DNA from 2 places in the Streptomyces sp. NPDC013187 genome. Region 2 is predicted to be linked to the other one. Evidence: riboswitches for the same ligand, from Rfam matches in the RefSeq annotation. Region 2 holds a riboswitch; the other holds the start of a gene.
The links. A riboswitch is a leader RNA that binds a small molecule or an ion and turns the genes downstream of it on or off. The one in region 2 is predicted to bind cyclic di-AMP.

Region 1 (3,375 bases), on a different contig from region 2:
GCGAAGGGCTCGTCCGAATTCACCGGGCGGGCCCTTCGCCATTCCGGTCCACACGGAACATGAATTCCCGTCTTCGAGCAGCAGAAATAAGCCCCTCGGGAATTGGTCACTCTTTTGTATACGGCTGTCGTGTTAATGCCGCAGGCTCGCCGTGTTTACGGCATGTTGCGAGTTCCTCACACGGTCGGCGCGATCCTCGGCGGAACCGAGGCGCAGGCGGTGCGCGCCGATCGCGCGCTCGGTGTGCAGCGCCGTGACCGCCCGCGCGCGCTCGCCGTCCCCGCGCGCCACCGCGTCCACGATCGCGCCGTGCTCCGTCCAGGACTCCACCGGGCTGAGCGGAGCCTCCACGGCGTACATCCACGTGATCTTGTGGCGGAGCTGGGTGAGCATCGAGGTCAGGGCGGGGCTGCCGGAGGCCTGGGCGAGCGTCTCGTGGAACCAGGCGCCCAGGGAGCGCAGGTCGTCGCTGTTGCCGCGGCGGGCCCGGTCCTGGCCCAGCCGGACCAGTCCACGCAGGACTTTCAGATGCGCCTCGGTGCGGCGCTGGGCGGCGCGGGCCGCACCGAGCGGCTCCAGGAGCATCCGCATCTCCAGCAGGTCGGCGGCCTCCTGCTCGGTGGGTTCGGCCACGCACGCGCCCGCGTGCCGGCGGGTCACCACGAAGCCCTCGGCCTCCAGCGTGCGCAGCGCCTCCCGGACGGGCACCCGCGAGACGCCGTAGCGGCGGGCGAGGAGTTCCTCGGTGAGCCGGCTGCCGCGTGTGTGGACACCCGCGACGATGTCGTCCCGGATGGCCGTGCACACCGAGTGCGCGGGAATACGCATGACCGACCTCCGCTTAATCCCCGTGAAACGCCGACGAGCGGCGCGTGATTCTGTGACTCTATTGCAATGAGCCGGAATTTCCGACGGCAGGCGAGAATCCAGGGATATTTTTTGGACAGCGGACATGCGGCGGGCATCCGAAGGCACCCCGCGGGCATCCGGAAACACCGAAAGCCCCGGCTCGGGGAGCCGGGGCTTCGGGAACGGCGGAGAGGTTCCGGTCAGACGCCGACGCCGTGCGAGCGGAGGTAGGCGACCGGGTCGATGTCCGAGCCGTACTCGGGGCTGGTACGGGCCTCGAAGTGCAGGTGCGGGCCGGTGACGTTGCCGGTCGCGCCGGACAGGCCGATCTGCTGGCCGGGCGTGACCTGCTGGCCCACCGAGACGCCGATGGAGGACAGGTGGCCGTACTGGGTGTACGTCCCGTCGTTCATCTTGATCACGATCTGGTTGCCGTAGGAGCCGCCCCAGCCGGCCTCGACGACGGTGCCCGCGCCGACCGCGTGCACGGAGGTGCCGCTGGCGGCGTGGAAGTCCACGCCGGTGTGGCTGCCGGAGGACCACAGGCCGCTGCTGGCCTTGTAGCCGGTGGAGACGTACGAACCGGAGATCGGGGCGACGTAGGCGTTGAGGCGCTTGCGCTCGGCCTCGCGGGCGGCGCGCTCCTTGGCCTCGCGGGCCTTCTCGGCCGCTTCCTTGGCCTTCTCGGCCACCTCGGCGGCCCGCTTGCGGGCGGCCTCCTCGGCCTTCTGCTTGGCGGCGGCCTCCTCGGCGGCCTGCTGCTGCGCGACGGCCTGGGCGTCGATCTGCTGGGCCACGGTGTCACCCATGGTGACGACCGGGGTGAGGCCGGTCTGCTCGGCGCTGGGCTCGGCGGCGAAGGCCGCGGGGGCGGCCACGGTGCCGATCACGCCGGTGGTGGCGAGGGCCGCGACACCCGCCGCGCGGGCGGTGCGGCGCTGGATCTTGCTGGGACGACGGTGCTTCCCGGTGGCGCGAGTGAACGCCATGTGGTGGCTGGTCCTTTCCTTCCCTCTCGCCTACCGGGTTAGCTGACGGGTTCGGAGCAGGAAGGTCTCCTACGGACTCCCTCGCGGCACGCGCGGGCGTCCGATTCACCCCAGGGACTGCGGTGGGTCCCCGGCTCCCCTGGCTCGCGCCGTACGGGGACTCGGCGATGACTGTCCGGTGCCGCGGGTGCGGCGCACTGCCTGACGAACAGCCCGGACGACGCTAAGCGGCGCCACTTTCAATTCCCAAACGAATCCCGGCTTTTGTAGCGCATCCCACAGGGCAGACAGGCAACTCCCATCCCAATTCGGGCATAAAGGAGCCCTGGTGCCTTCGAAGACATCCAGGGCCCCTGAGCGCGTGTGCCGCTACTCGGCGGCGACGACGGTGACTTCGCCGATCCCGAGGGCCTCGACGGGCGCCTTGATCTGCGCCGCGTCACCGACGAGCACGGTCACCAGCCGGTCCACCGGGAAGGCGCTGACGGCCGCCGCGGTGGCCTCCACGGTGCCGGTGGCGGCGAGCTGCCGGTACAGCGTGGCCTGGTAGTCGTCGGGCAGATGCTGCTCGACCTGGTCGGCCAGCGTGCTCGCGACGGCCGCTGCCGTCTCGTACTTCAGCGGCGCGACGCCGACCAGGTTCTGCACGGCGACGTCCCGCTCGGCGTCGGTCAGCCCCTCGGCGGCGAGGGTGCGCAGCACCGTCCAGAGGTCCTCCAGAGCGGGGCCGGTGTTGGGCGTGTCGACGGAACCGCTGATGGCGAGCATCGCGGCACCCGTGCCGTCGGGTGCGGACCTGAGGACCTGGCCGAACGCCCGTACGCCGTAGGTGTAGCCCTTCTCCTCGCGCAGGACGCGGTCCAGGCGGGAGGTGAGGGTGCCGCCGAGGCAGTACGTGCCGAGCACTTGCGCGGGCCACACGCGGTCGTGCCGGTCCGGGCCGATCCGGCCGATCAGCAGCTGCGTCTGGACGGCGCCCGGACGGTCCACGATGACGACCCGGCCGGTGTCGTCGGCGGTCACCGGCGGCACGGGACGCGGCTCGGCCGGGGAGCCCGTCCAGGCGCCCAGCGTGTCCCCGAGCAGGGCGTCGAGGTCGATGCCGGTGAGGTCCCCGACCACCACGGCGGTGGCCGTGGCGGGCCGGACGTGCTTCTCGTAGAAGGCGCGTACGGCCGCGGAGTCGATGGCGGCGACGGTCTCCTCGGTGCCCTGCCGCGGCCGCGACATGCGCGAGTCCGCCGGGAACAGCTCTTTGGAGAGCTCCTTGGCCCCACGGCGGGACGGGTTGGCCAGCTCGTGCGGGATCTCGTCGAGACGGTTGGCGACCAGCCGCTCGACCTCGCTGTCGGCGAACGCGGGTGCCCTCAGGGCGTCGGCGACCAGGCCCAGTCCCTTGGCGAGCCGGGAGGCCGGCACCTCCAGGCTGAGCCGGACGCCGGGGTGGTCGGCGTGCGCGTCGAGGGTGGCTCCGGCGCGCTCCAGCTCGGCGGCGAAGTCCTCGGCGGAGTGCTTGTCGGTGCCCTCGGAGAAGGCC
Region 2 (3,375 bases):
GCCGCGACGCTGCCCCGCTTGTCGTACCGGCAGGCCTCGCGCCGCAGCATGCCGTCCTTCTCCAGCCGCGTGACCGCGTACGTCAGCCGGCTGCGCGTGATCTTCAGCCGCTCCGCGAGATCGGTCATGCGCAGTCGCCGCTCCGGGGACTCCGACAGGACGGACAGGATGGAGTAGTAAAGGTGCGGCATGCTGGCGTCCTGCTGGAGCTGCCGGTCGATCGCGTCCTCCAGGAGCAGCGAGGCGGCGATGTAGGCGCGCCAGGCGCGCTGCTCATCGGGGCTGAGCCAGCGAGTCGTCATGCCGCCAGTGTAGGTTTGTTTCAAACTTGAACCAAGACCTGTCCAGTCCGGCCGTCCCGACCAGCCGCGGAGCACCGATGCCTCACCCGTACGTCCTGCTGTCCGCCGCCGTCTCCCTCGACGGCTACCTGGACGACACCGGACCCGACCGCCTGCTCCTGTCCAGCCCGGCCGACTTCGACCGGGTCGACGAGGTGCGGGCCTCCGTCGACGCGATCCTGATCGGCGCCGGCACCATCCGCGCCGACAACCCGCGCCTGCTGGTGAACTCGGAGCGGCGCCGGTCCGCACGCACGGCCGCGGGCAAGCCCGAGTACCCCCTCAAGGTCACGGTCAGCGGCTCCGGCGACCTCGACCCGGACGCCCGCTTCTGGCACACGGGTGGCGAGAAGGTCCTCTACACGACCGGCCAGGGCGCGGAACGCGCCCGCGCGCTGGGACTGGCCACCGACGTCGTCCCGCTCGGCGCGGACCTCGACTGGCGGCGGCTGCTCACGCACCTGCACGACGTCCGGGGCGTACGGCGGCTCATGGTCGAGGGCGGCGGCCTGATCCACACCCAGCTCCTCACCCAGGGCCTGGCCGACGAACTCCAGCTGGTCCTCGCCCCGCTCTTCGTGGGCGACCCGCGGGCGCCCCGGCTCTTCGGCCCCGGCGGCTACCAGGACGGTCGGCTCCGGCTGCTGGAGTCGCGGCGGATCGAAGACGTCGTCCTGATGCGCTACGAGCCGACCGCCCCGGGCACCGGTTCCCTGCCCGCCGCCGCCGACCACCACTGGCTGGCCCGCGCCTGTGAGCTGGCCGAGCGCTGTCCGCCGTCGGACACGGCGTTCAGCGTGGGCGCGGTCGTGGTCGCCGCCGACGGCACGGAACTGGCCCGCGGCCACTCCCGTGAGGGCGGCGACCCGGTGGTGCACGCCGAGGAGGCGGCCCTCGCGAAGCTCGACCCGGACGACCCGCGCCTGCCCGGCGCGACGGTGTACAGCAGCCTGGAGCCGTGCGCCCACCGCGCCTCCCGCCCCGCACCCTGCGCCCGGCTGATCCTCGACGCGGGTGTCCGACGGGTCGTCACGGCCTGGCGCGAGCCGGACACCTTCGTGACGGACGCCGACGGCAGCGGCCTCCTGGCGGCTCAGGGGGTGGAGGTCCTCGTCCTCCCGGAGCACGAGGAGCAGGCCAAGGCCCCGAACCGCCACCTGCCGCGCTGAGCACGGAGCCGGAACGGCGGGTGTGTGCGAGCGGTCCCGCGGATGGCGTACACTGGTGACACAACGACGCGGGGTGGAGCAGCTCGGTAGCTCGCTGGGCTCATAACCCAGAGGTCGCAGGTTCAAATCCTGTCCCCGCTACTGAAGGCCGAGGGCCGGAATCCAAACGGATTCCGGCCCTCGGTGCATTCCCGGTACGTCATTATGTTCGGTGAGCGAACCACCCCGTTCCGCATAACAACTGACACACCGTCAAAACTCGTCAGTCACTTGTGGAGCGGTCAACTCGCCCGATTTAAACCGGTCATGGCAGGTAAGTCCGCGCGAAAAAGGTTAATGATCAAGTGGAATCGCTGGAATACCCCTCGCGCCTCCATTAACGTTCGATAACGCAGCGCGGTCGTCCCAGCCGTCACAGAAGGCGGCTCCGTGCGCACGCGCCGAATCCCGAAAGGGAACCGGGGAACCACCACTTGGGGTGAATCGGGCGTACACCACCGTGCGAGCACGGGCGGTATACGCGCGTAGGAGACCTTCCTGCTCCGAACCCGTCAGCTAACCCGGTAGGCGAGAAGGAAGGAAAGGAGTACGCCCACGTGGCGTCCAACCGGCCTGCCCCCACGGCCCCGTACGCGCCGACGCGCGACACCGACACCTTCGGCTACGGCGGTCAGCGCACCGACGAGGGCCCGTTCCAGGAGTGGAACCCCACCGAGGAGTCCATCCGTCCCGTCCGTGGCCGGCATCGCGTCACCAAGCAGCGCGGCGGAGGCCTCGCCCGCAGCTCCACCGTCCTGGGCGTCGGCGTCATAGCCGCCGTGGGTGCCGGCGGCATGGCCAGCGCCCAGACCGGCAAGCCCCCGGTGTCCATCTCCGTGCCGGACCTGCCCTCGGTGGGTTCCCTCATCTCGGACGACGACACCCCCGAAGGTTCCGCCACCCCGCTCAGCAGCCTCGGCACCGCCACCGCGGACACCGCGAAGGACACGTCCGGCGCCCGCGCCGGCGCCGGTGACGCGCTGCGTGCCCGGATCATGGCTCAGGTCGAGCACCAGCAGGAGCAGATCGAGACCAAGGCCGCCGAGGACGCCGCGGCCGCCGCCGAGAAGGCGGCCAAGGAGGCCGTCGCAAAGGCGGAGGAGGAAGCCAAGGCCAAGGCCGCCGAAGCCAAGAAGAAGGCGGAGGAGGAGGCCGAGAAGAAGGCCGAGGCCGAGCGCCTCGCCGCCCTCGCCAAGCAGTTCACGCTGCCGACCTCCTCGTACACCCTCACCTCGACGTTCGGTCAGGCCGGCGCCTACTGGTCCTCCGGCTACCACACCGGCCTCGACTTCGCCGCTCCGACCGGTACGCCGATCAAGGCCGTGCACAGCGGCACCATCACCGAGGCGGGCTGGAACGGCTCGTACGGCTACAAGACCGTCCTCACCCTCGATGACGGCACCGAGATCTGGTACGCGCACCAGTCCTCCATCGGCGTCAGCGTCGGCCAGAAGGTCAGCACCGGCGACGTGATCGGCCGCGTGGGCGCCACCGGCAACGTCACCGGGGCGCACCTGCACCTCGAAGTCCACTCCGGTGGATCCGCGAGCGGCATCGACCCGGTGGCGTGGCTGCGCGGCAAGGGACTGAACCCGTAAGCGGTAGGCGTGCGTTGAACGACCGACGGCCCTGACGACGACCCCCCGACGTCAGGGCCGTCGGTCGTTTTCCGGGCGTGTGCGGCGGCGCACACCGGGCGGGGAGTGTTTACAGGGCTTTTGCGTTCACCGCGGAATGAGGCGTTCCCCTCTGGGTGTTGACGTCGAGCATGACTTCTCTGCGCAAGCTCGGCTCTTCCGACCTCGAGGTCTTCCCGCTCGCCCTCG

Region 1: linked by a shared signal. The riboswitch ahead of ACFY5B_RS06570 (M23 family metallopeptidase) and the one ahead of ACFY5B_RS39075 (M23 family metallopeptidase) in region 2 are both predicted to bind cyclic di-AMP.

Annotation. Positions count from the first base shown of each region.
Region 1 is NZ_JBIBAF010000003.1:122,946-126,320, reverse strand. It holds gene ACFY5B_RS06575 (GntR family transcriptional regulator) at 133-828, opposite strand; gene ACFY5B_RS06570 (M23 family metallopeptidase) at 1,050-1,838, opposite strand; cyclic di-AMP (ydaO/yuaA leader) riboswitch at 1,851-2,015, opposite strand; gene ACFY5B_RS06565 (M16 family metallopeptidase) at 2,208-3,375, opposite strand, start outside.
Region 2 is NZ_JBIBAF010000033.1:22,235-25,609, reverse strand. It holds gene ACFY5B_RS39090 (MarR family winged helix-turn-helix transcriptional regulator) at 1-302, opposite strand, end outside; gene ACFY5B_RS39085 (dihydrofolate reductase family protein) at 380-1,510, shown strand; tRNA gene ACFY5B_RS39080 (tRNA-Met) at 1,578-1,651, shown strand; cyclic di-AMP (ydaO/yuaA leader) riboswitch at 1,939-2,095, shown strand; gene ACFY5B_RS39075 (M23 family metallopeptidase) at 2,107-3,147, shown strand; partial or broken gene ACFY5B_RS39070 (aldo/keto reductase) at 3,318-3,375, shown strand, end outside.